DNA from 3 places in the Paenibacillus sp. JT31N11 genome. Region 3 is predicted to be linked to each of the others. Evidence: riboswitches for the same ligand, from Rfam matches in the RefSeq annotation. Region 3 holds a riboswitch; each other region holds the start of a gene.
The links. Region 3 has a riboswitch for thiamine pyrophosphate ahead of thiC (phosphomethylpyrimidine synthase ThiC). Riboswitches for the same ligand answer to the same signal wherever they lie in the genome.
Positions count from the first base shown of each region.

Region 1: another riboswitch for thiamine pyrophosphate. It lies ahead of AC0YNV_RS09580 (ABC transporter substrate-binding protein); the one in region 3 lies ahead of thiC (phosphomethylpyrimidine synthase ThiC).
Region 2: another riboswitch for thiamine pyrophosphate. It lies ahead of AC0YNV_RS01885 (thiamine phosphate synthase); the one in region 3 lies ahead of thiC (phosphomethylpyrimidine synthase ThiC).

Region 1 is NZ_JBWDNQ010000002.1:338,943-345,396, reverse strand. Features, by position in the region: gene AC0YNV_RS09590 (glycosyltransferase) at 1-384, opposite strand, end outside; gene AC0YNV_RS09585 (hypothetical protein) at 468-881, opposite strand; TPP riboswitch at 1,108-1,219, shown strand; gene AC0YNV_RS09580 (ABC transporter substrate-binding protein) at 1,377-2,471, shown strand; gene AC0YNV_RS09575 (thiamine-binding protein) at 2,521-2,823, shown strand; gene AC0YNV_RS09570 (ABC transporter permease) at 2,813-3,583, shown strand; gene AC0YNV_RS09565 (ABC transporter ATP-binding protein) at 3,593-4,396, shown strand; gene AC0YNV_RS09560 (TatD family hydrolase) at 4,393-5,208, shown strand; gene AC0YNV_RS09555 (WGxxGxxG family protein) at 5,322-5,651, shown strand; gene AC0YNV_RS09550 (hypothetical protein) at 5,760-6,454, opposite strand, start outside.
Region 2 is NZ_JBWDNQ010000001.1:408,011-414,464, forward strand. Features, by position in the region: gene AC0YNV_RS01875 (carbohydrate ABC transporter permease) at 1-638, shown strand, start outside; gene AC0YNV_RS01880 (hypothetical protein) at 673-1,959, shown strand; TPP riboswitch at 2,106-2,207, shown strand; gene AC0YNV_RS01885 (thiamine phosphate synthase) at 2,325-2,960, shown strand; gene thiO (glycine oxidase ThiO) at 2,944-4,098, shown strand; gene thiS (sulfur carrier protein ThiS) at 4,082-4,285, shown strand; gene AC0YNV_RS01900 (thiazole synthase) at 4,287-5,054, shown strand; gene AC0YNV_RS01905 (thiazole biosynthesis adenylyltransferase ThiF) at 5,051-6,067, shown strand; gene AC0YNV_RS01910 (uracil-xanthine permease family protein) at 6,183-6,454, shown strand, end outside.
Region 3 is NZ_JBWDNQ010000004.1:326,951-333,404, forward strand. Features, by position in the region: gene AC0YNV_RS17315 (glycoside hydrolase family 78 protein) at 1-252, shown strand, start outside; TPP riboswitch at 301-408, shown strand; gene thiC (phosphomethylpyrimidine synthase ThiC) at 835-2,562, shown strand; gene AC0YNV_RS17325 (carboxylesterase family protein) at 2,757-3,410, shown strand; gene AC0YNV_RS17330 (VOC family protein) at 3,575-4,372, shown strand; gene AC0YNV_RS17335 (ATP-dependent helicase) at 4,397-6,454, shown strand, end outside.

The sequences.
Region 1 (6,454 bases), on a different contig from region 3:
GCGGGTGAATGCCTGGGCATTGCCGTGATAATCTCGTGAAAGGACATAGTCCATCATTACCGAATCGTAGCCTGGATTCAGATCTTTCTTTAAATCGCGTAATGCTTTCTGGTCTTTGTCTAGCAAATAATCGTCCGCATCAAGCCAGAATATATAGTCCTTCGTGGCTTGCTTGAATGAGTAATTACGGGCAGCAGCGAAGTCGTTTATCCATTTGAAATCGAAAATCCGATCGGTATAGCGCGCGACGATTTCTTTCGTGCGGTCTGTCGAACCGGTATCGATAATATTGATTTCATCGACGAGATCGGCGACAGAATCGAGGCAGCGGGCGATCATCTCCTCCTCATTTCGTACGATCATGCATAAACTGAGGGAAATCAATCTGCTTCATCCTTTCTCCAAATGGCTTCTTATAAGAGAAGAAGCTATACGGCTCTTAGTCCGTATAGCTCCAAGTCTTGTCCTTAGACGGTGTTGGAAGCGAGACCCCAGAATACTTCTGGTCCTACCCGCGAGACGACTGTCGTGGAGACAGAGCTGACGAATGCTGAATATGCTGTCTGTGCTGCGGCGGGAGCAAGAAGATCTTGTGCGTTGAAGCTGCGGATTTGCGGTCCAGGAAGTACATTTGGAGTAAAAATAGCTGTGTAGATGATTGGATCCGTAATCAAGGTTCCGCGTACAACGTTAACAAGGACCGTAACTCCTCCAAGAGACGATAATCCGATAGTTCCGGAAAGGTCGACAATCGGGTTCGCGACTCCTCGCGTTTGCAATCCAACTACGCCGAACAGAGCTGGAGTAGCTGTGATTGTAATCGTGGTTGCGCCGGAGGCACTGATGTTCATCGAGCTGCGTTGATCAAGAAAAGTTCCCATGCTGATTTCCCCCTTTCCTCGTAGATCATACATGCTATTCCAAGTTCTCTGTAATGGAGTAGGCCAAGAATGGCCTCTATTTGCGGATTTTATGAGACTCATAGGCAAACGAATGTAAAATCACCCCAGGCCCCCGTATATTTAACGGATCAAGCATCCTGTTATCTTTTAACATTCAGGTGGTATTTTGCGCATTGTTTGCTATAATAGGAGGTGCGACATAACTGAATATGACATGGGGAGCTGGAGTAGGCCGGCTGAGAGGGGATACCGATACAATCCCGACCCTTTGACCTGATCTGGATAATGCCAGCGTAGGAATTGCATTGTAGCCAGCCCGTTTTCATGGTTTTAAGTGAAAGCAGGGGGCGGATTTTACAAAGCCGTTTACAAGCGTCTTCCAGCGGGAGGGCGCTTTTTCTTATGGACAAATCAGGGTTATGTGAAAATGTTGTCGCTTATCTTGGACGATATTGGGGAGGAGCAGCGCAGATCATGGCAGTTAACAAACGGTTCACAATGGCAAAATGGGGAATAGCGGTGCTTGTCCTGCTGCTCACGCTTGCGGGCTGCGGAGCCAAAGAGAATAATACGGAGCAGGCAGACAACGCGGCGGGTACAAACAGCAGCGGTGCGGATGCGGATGGAGCCAGCCAGGAATCCGGCAGCACGAATGTCGGACAGACTGCTGCCTTAACGAAGGTGAAGGTCGTGCTGGACTGGACGCCGAATACGAATCATACAGGGCTGTATGTAGCCCGGGACAACGGTTTTTTCAAAAACCACGGACTTGATGTGGAAATCATCCAACCCGGCGAAGCCGGTGCCGACACGATGGTGGCCACGGGCGCGGCAGATTTTGGAGTAGGTTATCAGGAAGGGATTACACAAGCGCGGATTCAGGGTGTGCCGCTGGTTTCCATAGCAGCCGTCATCCAGCACAACACCTCGGGCTTCGCTTCGCCTGCGGACAAGAATATCAAGACGCCGACCGATTTTGAGGGTAAAACCTATGGCGGCTGGGGCTCTCCGGCCGAGGAGGCCGTCATCGATTCCTTGATGCAGGAGCAGAAGGCAGATGCGGGCAAAGTGAAAATCGTGAACATTGGCGATGCTGATTTCTTTACGGCTGTGAAGAAAAACATTGATTTTGCCTGGATCTATTATGCCTGGACCGGTGTGGAGGCCGAGCTTCGCGGGGATAAAATCAACATGATTTACTTGACCGATTACAGCGACAAGCTGGACTATTATACGCCTGTGCTGGAAACGAATGAGAAGATGATTGCCGAGCGCAGCGACATTGTAAAAGCATTCGTGGCCGGAGCATCCGAAGGATATATCTTTGCGATCGATCATCCAGAGGATGCGGCGGAAATCCTGATCAAGGCGGAGCCGGATCTGAACGCCGATCTGGTCCGGGCCAGCCAGAAATGGCTCAGCCCGCGCTATCAGGATGATGCATCCCGCTGGGGAGAGCAAAATCCGGAAGTATGGACGAATTATGCCGACTGGATGTTTGAGCATAAGCTGCTGGATAAAAAACTAGAGGCGGATAAAGCCTTCACAAACGAATTTTTGCCTGAATAGCCGATAAGGCCGGAGGGAACTCAAAATAGCGAAAGGGGAAGGAAACGACATGGCGAACGCCTTATTAAGCATTCAAATACTGCCGCATACACCTGGAGGGGAAAGCGTCATCCCGTATGTGGACCGTGCCATCGAGATTATTAAAGCATCCGGCGTGCCTTACCGCGTGGCGCCGCTTGAAACGACGATGGAAGGGGAATTGAATCATCTGCTGTCTATCGTCCAGGAGATGAATGATGCGATGACCGTGATGGGATGCCCATCCGTAATCTCACAAATCAAAGTGTACTATAATCCCGAAAGCGGCGCGTCCATGGGCAGGCTGCTGGAGAAATATCCAGATGGTCAGTAAGCTTCGCAAATATGGGCCTCCTGTAATTGTATTGGCTGTTTTTATTGTGTTGTGGCAGGCGGCGGTGGCTGTTTTTGATATCGAGCCCTACATTCTCCCGTCTCCGCTTGCGATTGCGTCCAACACCGTCACGGAGGCGCCGCGTCTGTTTCATCATACGCTGTCAACGCTGGGCGTGACTCTGCTCGGCTTTACGGCAGGAACGGCGGCGGGCTTCTTGCTCGCCGCTTTGCTGCATCTTATACCGGGAGCCAAAGCCGGTTTCTACCCGCTGCTGGTCCTAACCCAGAATGTGCCCGTTATCGCACTGGGATCGCTGCTGGTGGTCTGGTTTGGCTTTGGCATACTCCCGAGGCTCATACTGATTATGCTCGTCTGTTTCTTTCCAGTTGTTGTAGCCATGCTTACGGGACTTACGCAAAGCGATCCCAAGCTGGTCGACTATATGAAGATGATCGGTGCGTCCAAGAGCCAGCTGTTCTGGCGCCTAGAGCTTCCCAACGCCGTATCCTATCTGTTTTCGGGCCTGAAAATCGCCGCTTCCTACAGCGTGATCAGTGCAATCTACGCCGAATCGATTGGCGGAAGCGAGGGATTGGGCAACTTTATGCTGGTGTCCCAACGGGGCTGGCAAACGGCTAATGTATTTTCCGCTATCGCGATCATTGTCGTTCTGAGTCTCATTCTGTTTGGAATTATCAGTTTGGCTGAGCAAATACTGGTGCGCGGAGGCAGGCGCAAACCCGAGAAAGGAGCGTGACATTACCTAATGACACAGAATGCGCTTGAGCTGAAGGCTGTATCCAAGCGTTTTAATGAAGGAAACTCTTCCAAGCTTGTATTGTCCGATGTGACCTTTCATGTGAAGGAAGGTGAATTCGTCTCGTTAATTGGACCATCCGGCAGCGGGAAAACGACTCTCTTCCAAATTATTGGCGGACTTGAGCGGCCTTCTTCAGGTGAGATCCGGATTGACGGCCGAATCAGTCTCGGCGAGCGGGGCAGAATCGCTTATATGCCGCAGCAGGCTGCATTACTGCCTTGGCTGACCGTAACGGGCAATATTGAGCTTGCTTTATCCATAGCGGGCATCCCCCGCAGAGAAGGACGGACCCTGGCAAAGGAATGGCTGGAACGCGTCGGTCTAAGCGGATTGGCTGACTCTTATCCTCATGTCCTCTCCGGAGGCATGCAGCAGCGCGTTTCTTTCCTGCGTGCTTTGCTTTCCCCTCAGCCCCTGATGTGTCTGGATGAGCCTTTCGGTGCTCTGGATGCGCTGACCAGACTGCATATGCAAACCTGGCTGCTGTCCCTGTGGGAGGAACACCGCCGGTCTGTCCTGTTTGTCACTCACAGTATTGAAGAGGCGCTCCTGCTCTCGGACCGCATCATTGTGCTGTCGGCTTCTCCGGCTGTCGTTCTCCGGGAAATTGCGGTTCCTTTCCCGCGCCCGCGCAGCGGGGAGCAGCTTTGGAATGAACCGGTATTCAATACCATGAAACTGGAAATTTATGAGCTTCTCAAGCCGGATGGAACGTTTGAGAGCAAGCGCAAGGAGGAGGCTATGCATTGAAAGGGAATACCGGCTTGAACGAAGGCTCATATATCGATGCGCATTTGCATGTGGATTTATATGCGCCGGAGGAACGGGAGAGCCTGCTGAATGGGGCTTTTCACAACGGAATTGCTGCAGTCGTTGCCGTATCCATGCATCTGAATTCCTGCAAAATAAACCGGGAGATTGCCGCAAGGCATCCGGGAAGAGTGATTCCGGCTTATGGCTTTCATCCCGAGCAGCATCTTCCTGGCGAGGGCCAGCTGCAGGAGCTTGTACAATGGATCAGGGAGCGCCATCAGGCAGATGAGGTTTTTGCAATTGGTGAGGTTGGTCTGCCTTATTATTCGCGTATGGAAGCCCGTGAAGCGGGTGTGGACTTTGATGAGAGTCCTTATCTGTTGGCGCTTGATCAATTTGCTGCTCTGGCTGCCGAACTGGACCGTCCGGTCGTTCTCCACGCGGTCTACGAGGATGCAGACAAAGCTTGCGATATTCTGGAGAAGCACGGCGTCCGGCGTGCGCATTTCCATTGGTTCAAAGGCTCCGAAGCCACTTTGGAGCGGATGCGTGCAGCCGGTTACTTTTTGTCGGTAACACCGGATGTGCTTTATGAAGAAGAAATCCGGCAGATGGTGAGCGCTTATCCCATTGAACTGATGATGACGGAAACGGACGGTCCCTGGCCGTTCGAAGGTCCTTTCGCCGGACAAATCACCAAGCCGGCCATGGTACGGGACGTGGCTAAGGCAATTGCCTCCCTGAAAGATTTACCTGTCGGTGAGGCAGCTTCCATATTGCTTCATAATGCACGGGATTTCTATAGCTAATCCAACGGAGCGGATAAGTTTGGATTAAATTTTTGCATAAAAGCATCGCCAAGAGGAGAAAACAAGAGGGAACACAATCATGTATCCCAAATGGAGGTCTTCTCTTGAAAAAGATGATCGCAAGCCTGTTCGTATGTGCGGTTCTTTCTGTTATGCTGCTGGTGCCAGCTTTTGCTGCTCATGACATGAACCGCTCCAACATCAACAACAGCACAACGTATCCCGGTACAAACCTGGGGACGGACAATGGAATGGTCGACAGAACCAGCAATACCGCAGGTGTTGGCACAAACCCTAGAATGAATACGTATGGGACAACTACAGCCAACAACATAAGAGCCAATGCAGCTGATGACAACAATGATATGGACTGGGGCTGGCTTGGTTTGCTTGGACTTCTCGGTTTGGTAGGCTTACGCGGCCGCAGCAAAGAGCGGACATAAGCTTTAGCTTTGCCAAAGACGAATAAACCCGATAAAGGGGCAGCATATGCTTCTTTATCGGGTTTATTGCGTTTTATAACTGCCCGCCGTTCATAACAAGCGCCAACCTCAAATGATAAACATCGCAACGAGCGTCGTCACGGCAAGGCCAAGCAGCACAGGCTTCAAATTCCGGCGGGCCAGCTCGAAGGGATCAACTCCGCAGATGGCGGCTGCCGGAATAAGCGCCCAGGGGATAAGGGTTCCGCCGCCGACCCAGATTGCGGCAACCTGACCGAGAGCCGTCAACGTGGCCGCTCCGGTTCCGATTGCGGATGCGAATAATTGGGCGATCGAACCAGCCAGTGATAGTCCGGAGAAGCCGGAGCCGTCCAGACCCGTAATCGCGCCGGTCACGGTAAGCGTTACGGCACCGATTGCCTGATTAAGCGGCACATGGTTGGCCAGCGCGACGCCGAGGTCATTTACGATGCCGTGAGAGCCCTCCGGCAGCACATTGCCGAACATTTCCGTGAAAGCGGCGTCTCCCAGATAGAAGAATGCCGCTATCGGAATGACTGGACCGAACACCTTGAAGCCGAATTGGAAACCTTCGATCAAATAAGAGGTGGTTTCCTCCAGACCCCGGTTCCGGTGAGCCAGCATCGTGACCCCGATCAGGATCAATACGGCAGTGCCGCCTACGAGCGCCGTGGCGTCCCCGCCCTGCAGATTCAGAATGAACATGGCCGCCACGTCGATGGCAAAAAGCACGGGAATCAGCACGGCGAGCAGCTGCTTTTGTTTGTGAGGCAGGTTGATGC
Region 2 (6,454 bases), on a different contig from region 3:
TCGGAACGTTCTACGCCAATTCCTTTCTGCTGGTCGTTCCCACTGTCATCGGTACGGTCGTCTCAAGCGTTCTTGTCGCATACGGATTCACAAGGTTTCAATTTCCGCTGAAGAAGGTGCTGCTGGCAGTCATGATAGCAACATTGATGCTGCCCCATGCGGTGCTGATCATTCCGCGTTACCTGCTGTTCCGGAATTTCGGATGGCTGGACAGCTATTTGCCATTTATCGTTCCGGCTTTCCTCGGTGGATATCCGTTCTTCATCTTTATGATGGTTCAATTTATTCGCGGTCTGCCGAGCGAGCTGGATGAATCGGCGAAAATAGACGGCTGCAATTCCTTTACGATTCTGACCCGGATCCTGATGCCGCTGTGCAAGCCTGCGCTGTTCTCCGTCAGTATTATTCAATTCATCTGGCTGTGGAATGAATTTTTCAACACGCTGATCTATGTGAACAGCGTCAGCAAATTTACGCTTCAACTGGCGCTGAGGATGTCTATCGATGCCACCTATGATATTCAATGGAATCAGATCATGGCGATGTCATTACTGACGATGCTGCCCTGCATGATTATCTTTTTCCTGGCGCAAAAGCATTTTGTAGAAGGAATTTCTACTACCGGATTGAAGGGTTAATAGAGTACTTTTATTTGCGGGGAGGAATATTTATATGCTGCATCCATTTATGGGAATCAAGGATTATGGCAAAGTAGGCATGTCGGTAGCGGAATCATCCCACAAATTGCATCGAATCGGCTATGTGGACCGCCGATTGATGAAGCTTGAGGCCGGGCATATGGTGGCGCGTCCCGAATATGAGGTGAAGGGGGCGCTCTCCCGCCTGATGTGGCAGGATGCCTCGCATTGCGATCAGCTGCGCAGCCGCTGCAAGCAGCTCCGAATGAGCTCGTCGGCCTTCGACAAGTCGCCGGACCCGAATCTGGAGCTGCTGATGGACGAGGTGCTGAAATCCGCGGATACGCTGCAGCTGATGAGAGCGTTGTTCGAGGTGGTGAAACCGGATCAAATCCGCTCTGCGCGGGCATATATGGCAAGCGCCCAGCCCATTGTCGATGAGCCGACGATTCATTTATTGAAGCATCAATTGATGGACCGGGAGGAGCAGCTGGAGTGGGGGAATGAGGCCGTGCGGCATTTCACGGCCGAGTCCACTGAGAAAGCGGTGGCCGATGCCGACCGCTGGGTCGGATACCTTCGTAATTTGCTGGCTGCAGCCGGAGGGATTAACGGGGATCTCGCCAAGGAGGAGCCCGATCCCGAGCTTGCGGTTGCCGCCCAGCCATTCGAGCTGCCTGCTTCCAGCACGCGCGACGACCGGTTCCGCAGCGCAGTGAGCAAATTCAAGGAATTTCAGTTCGAGGACTCCGAGGCGGGCCGATTCGAAATGATGATGTTTACGCGCTTCTTCGAGATGTCTCCGGCGGAAGCGGTAGCCTGCGTCCACTTTCAATCCGAAGGCAAGCCCTGGGAGTTCTACCTCGATACCGCCAGGCATGCCTGGGATGAGGTCAGACATTCCTGGTTCGGCGAAGCGGCTCTGCGCGTCAAGGGCTATGATATTTACGACAAGCCGAACTGGACGGGCTGGCTGGACATGACGCTGCAGCTGTTCGAGCCGGACGAGGCCTATACGCATCTGACGATTGCCATTGAGAAAGCGGCGATGAAATATCCGCCTGGCAAGCGCGAGGAATGGGAATTTTGCCGCGACATTGCCCGGGATCCGCTCATGACGACCTTCCAGGACTTCGACTGGGCCGACGAAGTGGTGCATGCCGGTTTCGGACAGCGATGGATCGTGAATGATGTGCATAAAGGGGATCTGAAGCAGGCGATGACTTCCTCAGCAGAAACAGTCGAGAAGAGAGGGGCCTATATGGCGAAGTTCGACCATCAGGGAGCAGAGCCGAAAAGCCCGTATGCCGGCGGGTATTGAGAGGATAATAATGTCCGCAACGCTTGCCCTTTCAGATGCGGCTTCTTCCTGGCCGCATAAGGTTGGATCCGCATATTTGCAGCCTTCCAACAGATTTTTATTTGCTTTTTCTAGCATTCGTGATAGTATAAAGCCAATTGCATAGGATGTATCACTAGGGGAGCCGAATGGCTGAGATTGAAGATGAATTCAAACCCTTTGCACCTGATCTGGGTAATACCAGCGTAGGGAAGTGGTCTCACGATTGGTCTATCGGCATATGAATAAGTATGCTATTGCCTAGTTGAACAGGGCCGCCTTCTTATCTGGAAGGCGGTCTTTTTTGTGTTTTTATCCATACCGTAGTCTGGGAGGGCGGTGAACGTTTGACGGCACTGGAATTACATATAATTTCGGATGGCCGGCAGGATCTGGAAGCCTATGCGAGGACTGCCGGGAAGATTCATCCGTACGTGACTTCCTTTCATCTGCGGGAACCGGCGAGGAATGCTTCCGAGCTGTGGCAAGGGGTGCAAGCTCTGCTCGCCGAAGGCGTTCCGGCCGGGAAAATAATGATTAATGACCGGATCGATGTAGCATGGGCCGCCCGGCTGCAGGGCGCTCAGCTATCTTACCGCAGTCTGGGCGTTCGGGAAGCCAGAATGGCTTTTCCCGGACTTCGTCTGGGCTGCTCCGTGCATGGAATAGAGGAGTCTGTCGTGGCCGGGCAGCAGGGAGCGGATTTCCTGATTTATGGTCATATATTCGCAACGGCTTCCAAGCCGGGGCAGGAGCCGAGAGGGATCGGCGCTCTGGCGCATATGGTCCGGAGCGCAGATATACCCGTAATCGCCATTGGCGGAATTAATCCGGAGCGCGTGCAGCAGGTCCGGGCAGCAGGAGCAGCGGGTGTAGCGGTGCTGTCGGGCATTATGCAGGCGGCGGATCCTATGGGAGCCGCCTTGCAGTATGCCGAAGCTTTGAACAGACGAGGAGACGAATCAGATGACGAAAATGTTTGATGCGATCATTGTGGGCGGAGGGGTGATCGGAAGCTCGATCGCTTACCATATGGCGGCAAGAGGCATGAAGGTTGTGCTGCTGGAGCGTGACCGGCTTGCCGGGCAGGCCTCCAATGCCGCTGCCGGCATGCTTGCCGCACAGGCGGAAATCAACGAAGCGGGGCCATTATTCGAGCTGGCCCTCCGCAGCCGCTCGCTCTTCCCATCACTTGCCGCCCAGCTTCGAGAGCTCAGCGGAATTGATATCGGTCTGGAGCGCAAGGGGCTGCTTCGCATCGCCACAACCGTCGCGCAGATGAACGAGCTTCAGCATGCGATCGTATTTCAGCGCAAAGCGGGGCAACAGGCAAGCTGGTTGACCGGTCATGAGGTTCGCAAGCTCGAACCGGCGCTTGCCCCGGATATTCTGGGCGCCATGCTTGTTGAAGAGGACGGGCATGTGCTGGCCCCGGAGCTTTCCCTTGCTTTTGCCAAGGCGGCCGCGGCGTTGGGAGCGGACATCCGGGAATATGCGGAGGTTCAATCGCTTGTGCTGGAGCAGGGCTCTGTATGCGGCGTCCGGACCCGGGACACAACCTTGTACGGCAGCCGAGTCGTCATTGCCTCCGGCACCTGGAGCGGACCGCTTATGGAGCAGGCTGGACTTTCAAGCCCTGTTTTCCCTGTTCAGGGAGAATGCTTCTCGGTGCTTACCCATGCACCGCTGGTGCAGGCGACAATCTTCAGCCATGATTGTTATCTTGTTCCCAAGAAGGGCGGACGGCTTATTGTCGGAGCCACAATGAGAGAGCATTCCTATGACCGTAAAGTCACCCTGGGGGGGATTGGCAAACTCCTCGAAGCCGCCAAGCTGCTGGTTCCGGATATTGTGCATGCGGAATGGGAGAAGGCCTGGTCTGGGCTGCGGCCGCAGACTGCGGACGGTTTGCCTTTCCTGGGTGAGCATAGGGAACTGCGGGGCTTGTACGTAGCGGCCGGCCACTATCGCAATGGCATACTGCTTAGTCCCATTACCGGGCAATTGGCCGCTGATTGGGCGGAGGGAAAAGCGGCAGAGGCCGATTATCTCGACGCTTTTCGATTGGACCGGCAGATGGACATGAAAGGAGCGCTGAACCAGGATGAATTTGCACATTAATGGCGAGAACGTTGAAGTGCCCGGTACTTTAGCATCCGTGCACGACCTGCTCCGTCATTTCGGTTTGGAGGAGAAGGTAGTAATTGTAGAGTGGAACCAGAGCATTCTGGAAAAGTCCGCTCACCAGGATACCCGTCTGTCGGACGGAGACCGTATTGAGATTGTCCATTTTGTAGGAGGTGGCTGATATGTTGAAGATTGGAGCGCATGAATTTCATTCCCGGCTGCTGCTCGGCACAGGGAAGTTCCCGGATTTTGAAATCCAGAAGCAGGCCGTCGAGGCTTCGGAATCGCAGATTCTGACGTTCGCCGTGAGAAGGATGAATATTTTTGAGGCGGGCCAGCCTAATTTTCTGGAGATGCTGGATGTGAGCCGCTACACGCTGCTGCCGAACACGGCAGGGGCCAAGACCGCGGAGGAAGCGGTGCGTATTGCCAGATTGGCCAAAGCTTCCGGGCTTTGCGATATGATCAAGGTCGAGGTGATTGGCGACTTCAAGACACTGCTGCCCGATCCTATCGAGACGCTGAAGGCGTCCGAGATGCTGCTTGCCGAAGGGTTCACCGTTCTGCCTTATACGTCAGATGATGTTCTGCTGGCCAGACGCCTGCAGGATTTGGGTGTGCATGCCATCATGCCGGGCGCATCGCCGATCGGCACAGGGCTTGGGATTATCAATCCGCTGAATCTCAGCTTCATTATTGAACAGGCGACCGTTCCTGTCATCGTGGATGCGGGAATTGGTACACCGTCGGATGCGGCGATTGCGATGGAGATGGGCGCTGATGGCGTGCTGTTGAACACGGCGGTCTCCGGCGCCAAGGACCCTGTCAAGATGGCTTTGGCGATGAAGCTTTCCATTGAGGCGGGAAGGCTGGGCTTCGAGGCGGGAAGAATTCCGAAGAAACGGTATGCGTCGGCCAGCAGCCCGATGGAAGGCTGGAGCTCCAATTGAACGGGCGCTATTCCAGGCAGGAGCTGTTTCCTCCCATTGGCACGGCCGGGCAGGAGAAGCTTGGAAGCAAGCATGTTCTGCTCATTGGAGCAGGAGCGCTGGGCACGGGCAACGCCGAAGCGCTCGTGCGCGCGGGTGTCGGGAAGCTGACGGTTGTGGACCGCGATTATGTGGAGTGGAGCAATCTCCAGCGTCAGCAATTATTCAGCGAAGACGACGCGAAGCGGCGGATGCCCAAAGCGATTGCCGCGAAGGAGCGGCTCCAGTCGATTAATTCGGAGGTTGAGATCGAGGCGTTGATCATGGATGTGACGACCCGCGACATTGAGCAGCTGGTCCGGGGAGTGGATGTCATTATCGATGCCACGGACAATTTCGACACGCGGCTGCTTATCAATGATATTTCCCAGAAGCACCGTATCCCCTGGATTTACGGGGCTTGTGTGGGCAGCTACGGCATCACCTACACGATCCTTCCGGGCGAAACGCCGTGCTTGAACTGTCTGCTCGAAACCGTCCCGCTTGGAGGAGCGACCTGCGACACGGCAGGCATTATCAGCCCTGCGGTGCAAATGGTAGTCGCCTATCAGACGGCGGAGGCGCTCAAGCTGCTCACAGGCGGGCGCGAGGCGCTTCGCGGCAAGCTGACTTCCTTCGATCTGTGGAACAACCAGCATTCCTCCATCGCGGTGGAGAAGCTGAAGAAGGAGCACTGCCTCTCCTGCGGGAGCAGGCCGACCTACCCGTTCCTGTCGGCATCGAACCATACGAGAACAGCGGTGTTATGCGGAAGAGATACCGTTCAGATTCGTCCGCCCGCTCCCGTGAAACGCGACCTGGAAGCGGAAGCGGCCAAGCTGGCGCAGCAGGGGCGCGTGGAGTTCAACGGATATATGGTCACGCTGCATATTGCTCCTCACCGGCTCGTGATCTTCCAGGATGGAAGGGCGCTGGTGCACGGCACCAGCGATGAGGCCGAAGCCAAAGGACTTTACCACCGCTATCTTGGATAGCCTGAGAAGGCGATGAACAAGTTATCGTCAGCCCTTCAGACGAATCCCATCTGGTTCGGGAAGCAAGCTTCAAGTGTCATTCCAAGGTTAATGCAGGAAAGGGAGAATTATGAGCATGCAGGAACGAGAACGCGCGCAGGACTTGCCCGATCAGGAGCCGGTCTATCTGAGTGTCGGAGTGGAAGAGAAGCTTCCGGCGCATAAAAATATTCTTTATGGCTTGCAGCATGTATTTGTATCCAATGTGTGGCTGGATCCCGTATTTGTGGCCGCATTGATTGGTCTGCCGATGGCTCTTGCCGCCAATATGGTCAACGCGATATTCATCGCGGCAGGGCTGGTCACGCTGGTCCAGGCGACACGCCTGGTGAAGCTTCCGGTTGTACA
Region 3 (6,454 bases):
GTAACAACTACCCAAGCGGATACTGTTGAGGTGACGATGAACGGCTTCACGACTCATCTGGATGCCGCGAACGCGCGTCGGACCGGCTGGAGCGGTAGTATGTGGGATGAAAGCTTCGAGAAGCTGGAGGATGGGCCGCTGACGTTTACGTTCACCTCTACTTACAACAACGGGACCGTGAAGACAGACTACGTAACTGTCACGGTTGCAGGCAATGTGCAGCAGACGGTTGGCATTCATCGAAGAAATTGAACATTATAAGTTGACTGCGTGTGCGTTCACGCGATATAGTCGTACTAGGAAATCCACTAGGGGCGCCCGCATGGGCTGAGATAAAGCGCTGATCGCTTTGGTCCCTTTGAACCTGATCTGGGTTATGCCAGCGTAGGAAAGTGGGCTTGTCTGTGCGATTATGGGCTGGATCTATGCAATTGTCTTTTCGCATAGACAGGATGCCTCACTTATTCGGACAATGAAGCATAGTCTTCATATGCCGGATGGAAATTGCCGCATTCAAACCGCTCCCATGCCGGAGCGGTTTTTTTAACTTTATAGAATTTTATAAGCTTCACTCCTATAAATTTCTATACGGTCCAAGGGAAGAAATTTGCTCAGCCGCAAAGGACGGCAGATCGGATTCTTCCCGGTTCGCTCCAGCATGATAGTGTGTCAAGGAATGCTGTCGGTGAACGGGCTGAAGCCTGCTCATACCGGGAACTAATAGGTCAGGGAACTGCCTGCCCTTGGCTCGTTCCAATTTTTCCGCACCGTCTATGCTGCTGTCCTTGCGAGCCTCCTAGGGGATTCTCCAAATTACCTTGGGAGGTTTTTGATATGACGATCATGGCTGGAGCATTGCCGGGCAGTCGCAAAGTGTATGTGCAAGGAAGCCGTTCGGATGTGCGGGTGCCGATGCGGGAGATTGAACTGTCGCCGAGTATCAGTAGAAGCGGCGAGGTGCAGTTGAACGAACCGGTTCGGGTATATGATTCCAGCGGTCCGTACACGGATTCCGCTTATCGGGCCGATGTGCGCAAGGGTCTGTCGGCTCTTCGCCGGTCATGGATTGAAGATCGGGGAGATGTGGAGCGCTATGAAGGGCGTGTGATTCAGCCGCTTGATAACGGTTTCGACTCGGAGAAAGCGGCAGGCAGCCAAGGAGCAGAACCGTACCCGGCTTTAAACCACACACCGCTAAGAGCTGTCCGCGGGCGCAATGTGACCCAATTATTTTATGCCCGCAGGGGAATCATTACGCCGGAGATGGCGTTTATTGCTGTTCGTGAAGGGGTGGAGGCAGAGCTTGTGCGAAGCGAGGTAGCGGCAGGAAGAGCTATTATACCGGCGAATATCAATCATCCGGAGAGCGAGCCGATGATTATCGGGCGCCGCTTCCACGTCAAGATCAATGCCAACATCGGTAATTCAGCCGTTGCTTCGTCCATCGAGGAGGAAGTGGAGAAAATGACATGGGCTACCCACTGGGGCGCCGATACGGTCATGGATCTCTCCACGGGCAGGAACATTCATACAACCCGCGAATGGATCGTGCGAAACTCGCCGGTTCCGGTCGGCACAGTGCCTATCTACCAGGCGCTGGAAAAGGTGAACGGAAAGGCGGAGGATCTGAGCTGGGAGGTGTACCGCGATACTCTGATCGAGCAGGCTGAGCAAGGGGTAGATTATTTTACCATTCATGCGGGTGTTCTGCTGCGGTACATTCCGCTTACGGCCAAGCGGGTAACGGGGATTGTTTCGCGGGGCGGGTCGATTATGGCGGCATGGTGCCTGGCGCATCAACGCGAGAACTTTCTGTATACGCACTTTGAAGAAATTTGCGAAATTATGAAACAATATGATGTTTCATTCTCTCTCGGTGACGGGCTGCGTCCCGGCTCCATTGCAGATGCCAATGACGAGGCTCAATTCGGGGAGCTGGATACTCTTGGCGAGCTGGCTCAAGCTGCATGGAAGCATGATGTGCAGGTGATGATCGAAGGCCCCGGCCATGTTCCGATGCATCTGATCCAGGAGAATATGGAGCGTCAATTGAAGGTGTGCCGGGAGGCGCCATTCTATACACTGGGTCCGCTGACGACGGATATTGCTCCAGGCTACGACCACATCACTTCGGCTATCGGGGCGGCGATGATAGGCTGGCTCGGTACAGCGATGCTCTGTTATGTCACACCGAAGGAGCATTTGGGACTGCCCAATAAAGAGGATGTGAAGGAAGGCGTGATTGCGTACAAGATCGCGGCGCATGCCGCTGATCTGGCGAAGGGGCATGCGAACGCGCAAATGCGGGACCATGCGCTTTCCAAAGCGAGGTTCGATTTTCGCTGGCGCGATCAGTTTCATCTCTCGCTTGATCCGGAACGGGCGATGTCCTATCACGATGAGACGCTTCCTGCAGATGCGGCCAAATCGGCCCATTTTTGCTCGATGTGCGGTCCGAAATTTTGCAGCATGCGAATCACACAGGATATCCGCGAGCAGGCTGTGCGGGACTTGGAAGGAGAAGATAACGCAAAGCGGACAGGATTGGAAGCACAGCTTTAGTTGGTGGCGTTCCTTCTTTTTGCGATGCTGATTGACTTCGTCCAAAACGGCATGCAGACCGCCCCTGCCACCCCTGCCCTGCCGCCTTTAGGCGCGCCGGGCTGCTTCAGTTTAAGTCAAAACGACTGGTAAAATATTGAACGATAGCGTTATAATAATGAAAAATCGCCCTTGAGAAAGGATGCTGCTGCTCCATGCCCGTCACCTCACATCTTCTTCGCCAAGAGACTCCTGAACCTGTACGGATTGGCTATCAATTGTTTCTTCCTTCGGATTACGAGAGGAATACCGGGAAGAAATGGCCGCTCATCCTGTTCCTGCATGGCATCAAGAAGCGGGGCGATGATCTGGCTCTACTCCATCAGTATGGGGTTGCGCGTTTCGCTGAAGAAAGGAAGGACTTCGGATTTATCGTCGCAACGCCGCAATGTCCGGAGCATTCGGATTGGCCGCAGCAGCGGAATGCCCTGTCGGCTCTCTTGGACGAAATAGCCCGCAGCCACCGTGTTGACCCGGAGAGGGTATATCTGACCGGATTCAGCATGGGCGGGAACGGAACATGGGACCTGGCTGCGAATGTCCCCGGGCGCTTCGCAGCTATTGCTCCACTGGCCGGCTACTACCAGCCCGAAGATGCCAGCCTGCTGAAGGGTATACCGGTCTGGGCTTTCCATGGAGAGAAGGATGATGTAGTCATTCCCGGGAGAACAACCGAGATGGTTAACGCGATCAGGAGCCTGGGAGGGTCTGTCAGGTACACCGCCTACCCTGAACTTGATCATCAGATCTGGGAGGAGACGTACGGCAATCCCGAGCTGTATCAATGGTTTCTGGAGCATAAACGATAAGCAGGTCAGTGCCGCCGGAATCAGTTCCGGCGGTCTTTGTCTACCGGATTCCGTATATCTTTGACGTACAGACATTCACTCTACTGCAATAAGGACGGAGAAAGCCGTTTCTGGCGGGAAGGTTTATAAAGAGCAGTCAACCACAATAAGGATGGTGGAAAACCATGATTACACACTATGCGGGGCTGCAGCTGAACACGGTATCGATTCCAAGCGCAAGGCAGTATTATCATGAACGTCTGCTGCTGCCTATCGTGGAAGAATCCGAGAGCCGCATTGAATTCCGGATCACGGAGCACTGTACGATTGTATTTCAGGAGGCTTACGAGCCTGTTGCTCCGGCGCATCTGGCGTTTGAAGTTCCGTACTCGGAATTCGACGCTCTTGTCGCCTTCCTGAAGAGTCGGCAGGTCTTGATCGAGAAATGGCCGGACGGCAGAGAAGTGGATCATTTTGGAACGGGACAAAATATTTACTTTCGCGATGGGGATGGAAATTTGCTCGAACTGATTGCCCATCCTTATATCAAGGAGGATGTCGTAGCCCCCTCCGGCGCTCTTCGTGTTCTTTATATGCGCGAGGTCGGATTTCCCGTCGAACATGTGAAGGCATTCCGGGAGCGGCTGCAGGACATGTTTGATTTTAAGCTGGATAAAGTCTATGATAATTTCACTTTTGCCATCGGAGGAACGGCTCATTTCGTGCTGACCGCCAAGCAGCGGCGATGGATTCCGATCTCCATGCTTGCGCTGCCTCCCCGAATGCTAGTAACATTGGGAGTCTCGGACGAAAGTTACATCCAGGTGGTGCGCAGCCGTGTGAGGGAGGAAGAAATGGTTTCCGCCAATGATAGAGAGCTTCATATGATCATCAATGATTACCATCTGTGCCTGCGGGTTGCAACCGGCTTCGGGAAGAATCTGCCGGCGCTTCTTCATCTGCCGCTGTCTATAGAGGATTAACGATAAACGATAGAGGGACTGTCTATGATAACCAAAGAGGATTTTTTTACGCGCAAGGCAAAGGAAACGGGCGTCGAGCTGAATGAGATTCAGCGGCAGGCGGTCCTTCAAACTGAAGGCGCGCTGCTGCTGCTTGCTTCTCCCGGCTCCGGGAAAACGACTACCGTCATCATGAAAATTGGCTATCTGATCCAGCAGAAAGGGATCGCTCCGTCGCGCATCAAGGCGGTCACGTTCAGCAGGGCGTCGGCGCTGGATATGAAGGAGCGGTTCAAGCGGTTTTTCCCGGAGCTTGCGCCAGTCGATTTCTCTACCATTCACAGTCTCGCATTTGAGATTGTCCGGGAGCATTTTCAGCAGACCCGAACCGCTTATCTTATTATCGAGGGCAATCAAGGAGGCAGGAAACAGGTCGGAGAGGATTTTGATCCCCATCAGCTGCATAAGAAGTTGATCCTGCGCAATCTGTATCAGTCGATTGCCGGCAATACGATAACGGAGGATCAAATGGAAGAGCTGACTACCTATATCAGCTACATCAAAAATAAAATGATTCCCAGCGACAAATGGGCACAGGTGCCCTGTGAGGTGAAGCAGGCTGATCGTATTCTGATTGCCTACGAGGAGTTTAAGCGCTCCGGCTCCGGCAGGCTCCTGCTGGATTTTGACGATATGCTCACGACGGCAAACGAAGTGTTGAAAATGAACCGGGAGCTGCTGCATAAATATCAGCAAAGATACGATGTCCTGCTGACGGACGAAAGCCAGGACACCTCGCTTGTTCAGCATGCCATTATCGAGGAATTGGCAAGAGAGCATGGCAATATATGCGTGGTAGCCGACGACGACCAGTCGATTTACAGCTGGAGGGGCGCAGAGCCTTCCTATTTGCTGCATTTCAAAGACGTATATCCGAATGCCGTGATCCTGTACATGGAACAAAATTACCGGTCTTCACGGGATATTGTGGATATCGCAAGCGGCTTCATCAAACGGAACAAGAACCGCTATGACAAAAATATGTTTACGGACAATGAAGCGCATGAGCCGATCGCGATCCGCAATTTTACCGATTATAATCATCAATCCAAATATGTGGTGGAGCATATCCAGCAGCTTGCTGATCTTCGCGAGGTGGCGGTGCTTTACCGGAACAGCTCCTCCTCCATCATGCTGATGAATGAATGCGAACGGGCCGGAGTGCCCTTTTATATGAAGGATTCGGACAACCGGTTCTTCTCCCACTGGATCGTCAAGGACATGCTGAATATCATGCGGATGTCTTATACGGACAAGCGCTACGATCTTCTGGAACAGGTGTACACGAAGCTTAACGGCTATATTACGAAGCATCAGATGGGCGTGCTGCGGGAGATTCAGAATAATGAGTCGGTTTTCGACAATTTGCTGAGCTATGTGGATCTGCAGGAATATCAGCGCAAGCCGATTCTGGAATGCAAGGAAACGCTGCAGCAGATGAAGGGCATGCCGCCGCTCGAAGCAATCCGCGTGATCCGCACCAAGCTGGGTTACGATAAGGCGATTGACAAGATGGTGGAGCGGCTCGGCTTCAGGAAGGATTATTTGCTCGGCAATCTGAACACGCTGGAAGAGATCGCAAGCACGCTTGAGAGCATGGAGGACTTTGCCAAAAGGCTCAAGCATCTGGAGGCAGTGATGAAAGCTTCCAGCTTCAACAAGAATCAAAATGTCGTGACCTTTTCTACCTTTCACAGCGCCAAGGGACTGGAGTTCAAGGTTGTCTATATGATCGATCTGGTCACGGGGGTCATCCCCTCCGCCGAAGATATCAAGCAGCAAGCGGAAGGCAATACCGGGCCGATGGAAGAAGCCGTCCGGTTGTTCTATGTCGGCATGACGAGGGCCAAGCGGCATCTGGAGCTGATTACCTATAAGTACCGGGACGGGGTGAAGATGGACGAGTCGTTGTTCGTCTCCGAGGTTCGTACGCTTCAGAATCCGGCCAAGCTGACGGTGCGGACAGAGGAGCCGCAGTCTCCGGTGGACCCCAATGCGCTCAGAGAGCGGAAGGAGCTGGTGATCGGCAGGCTGGTCGAGCAC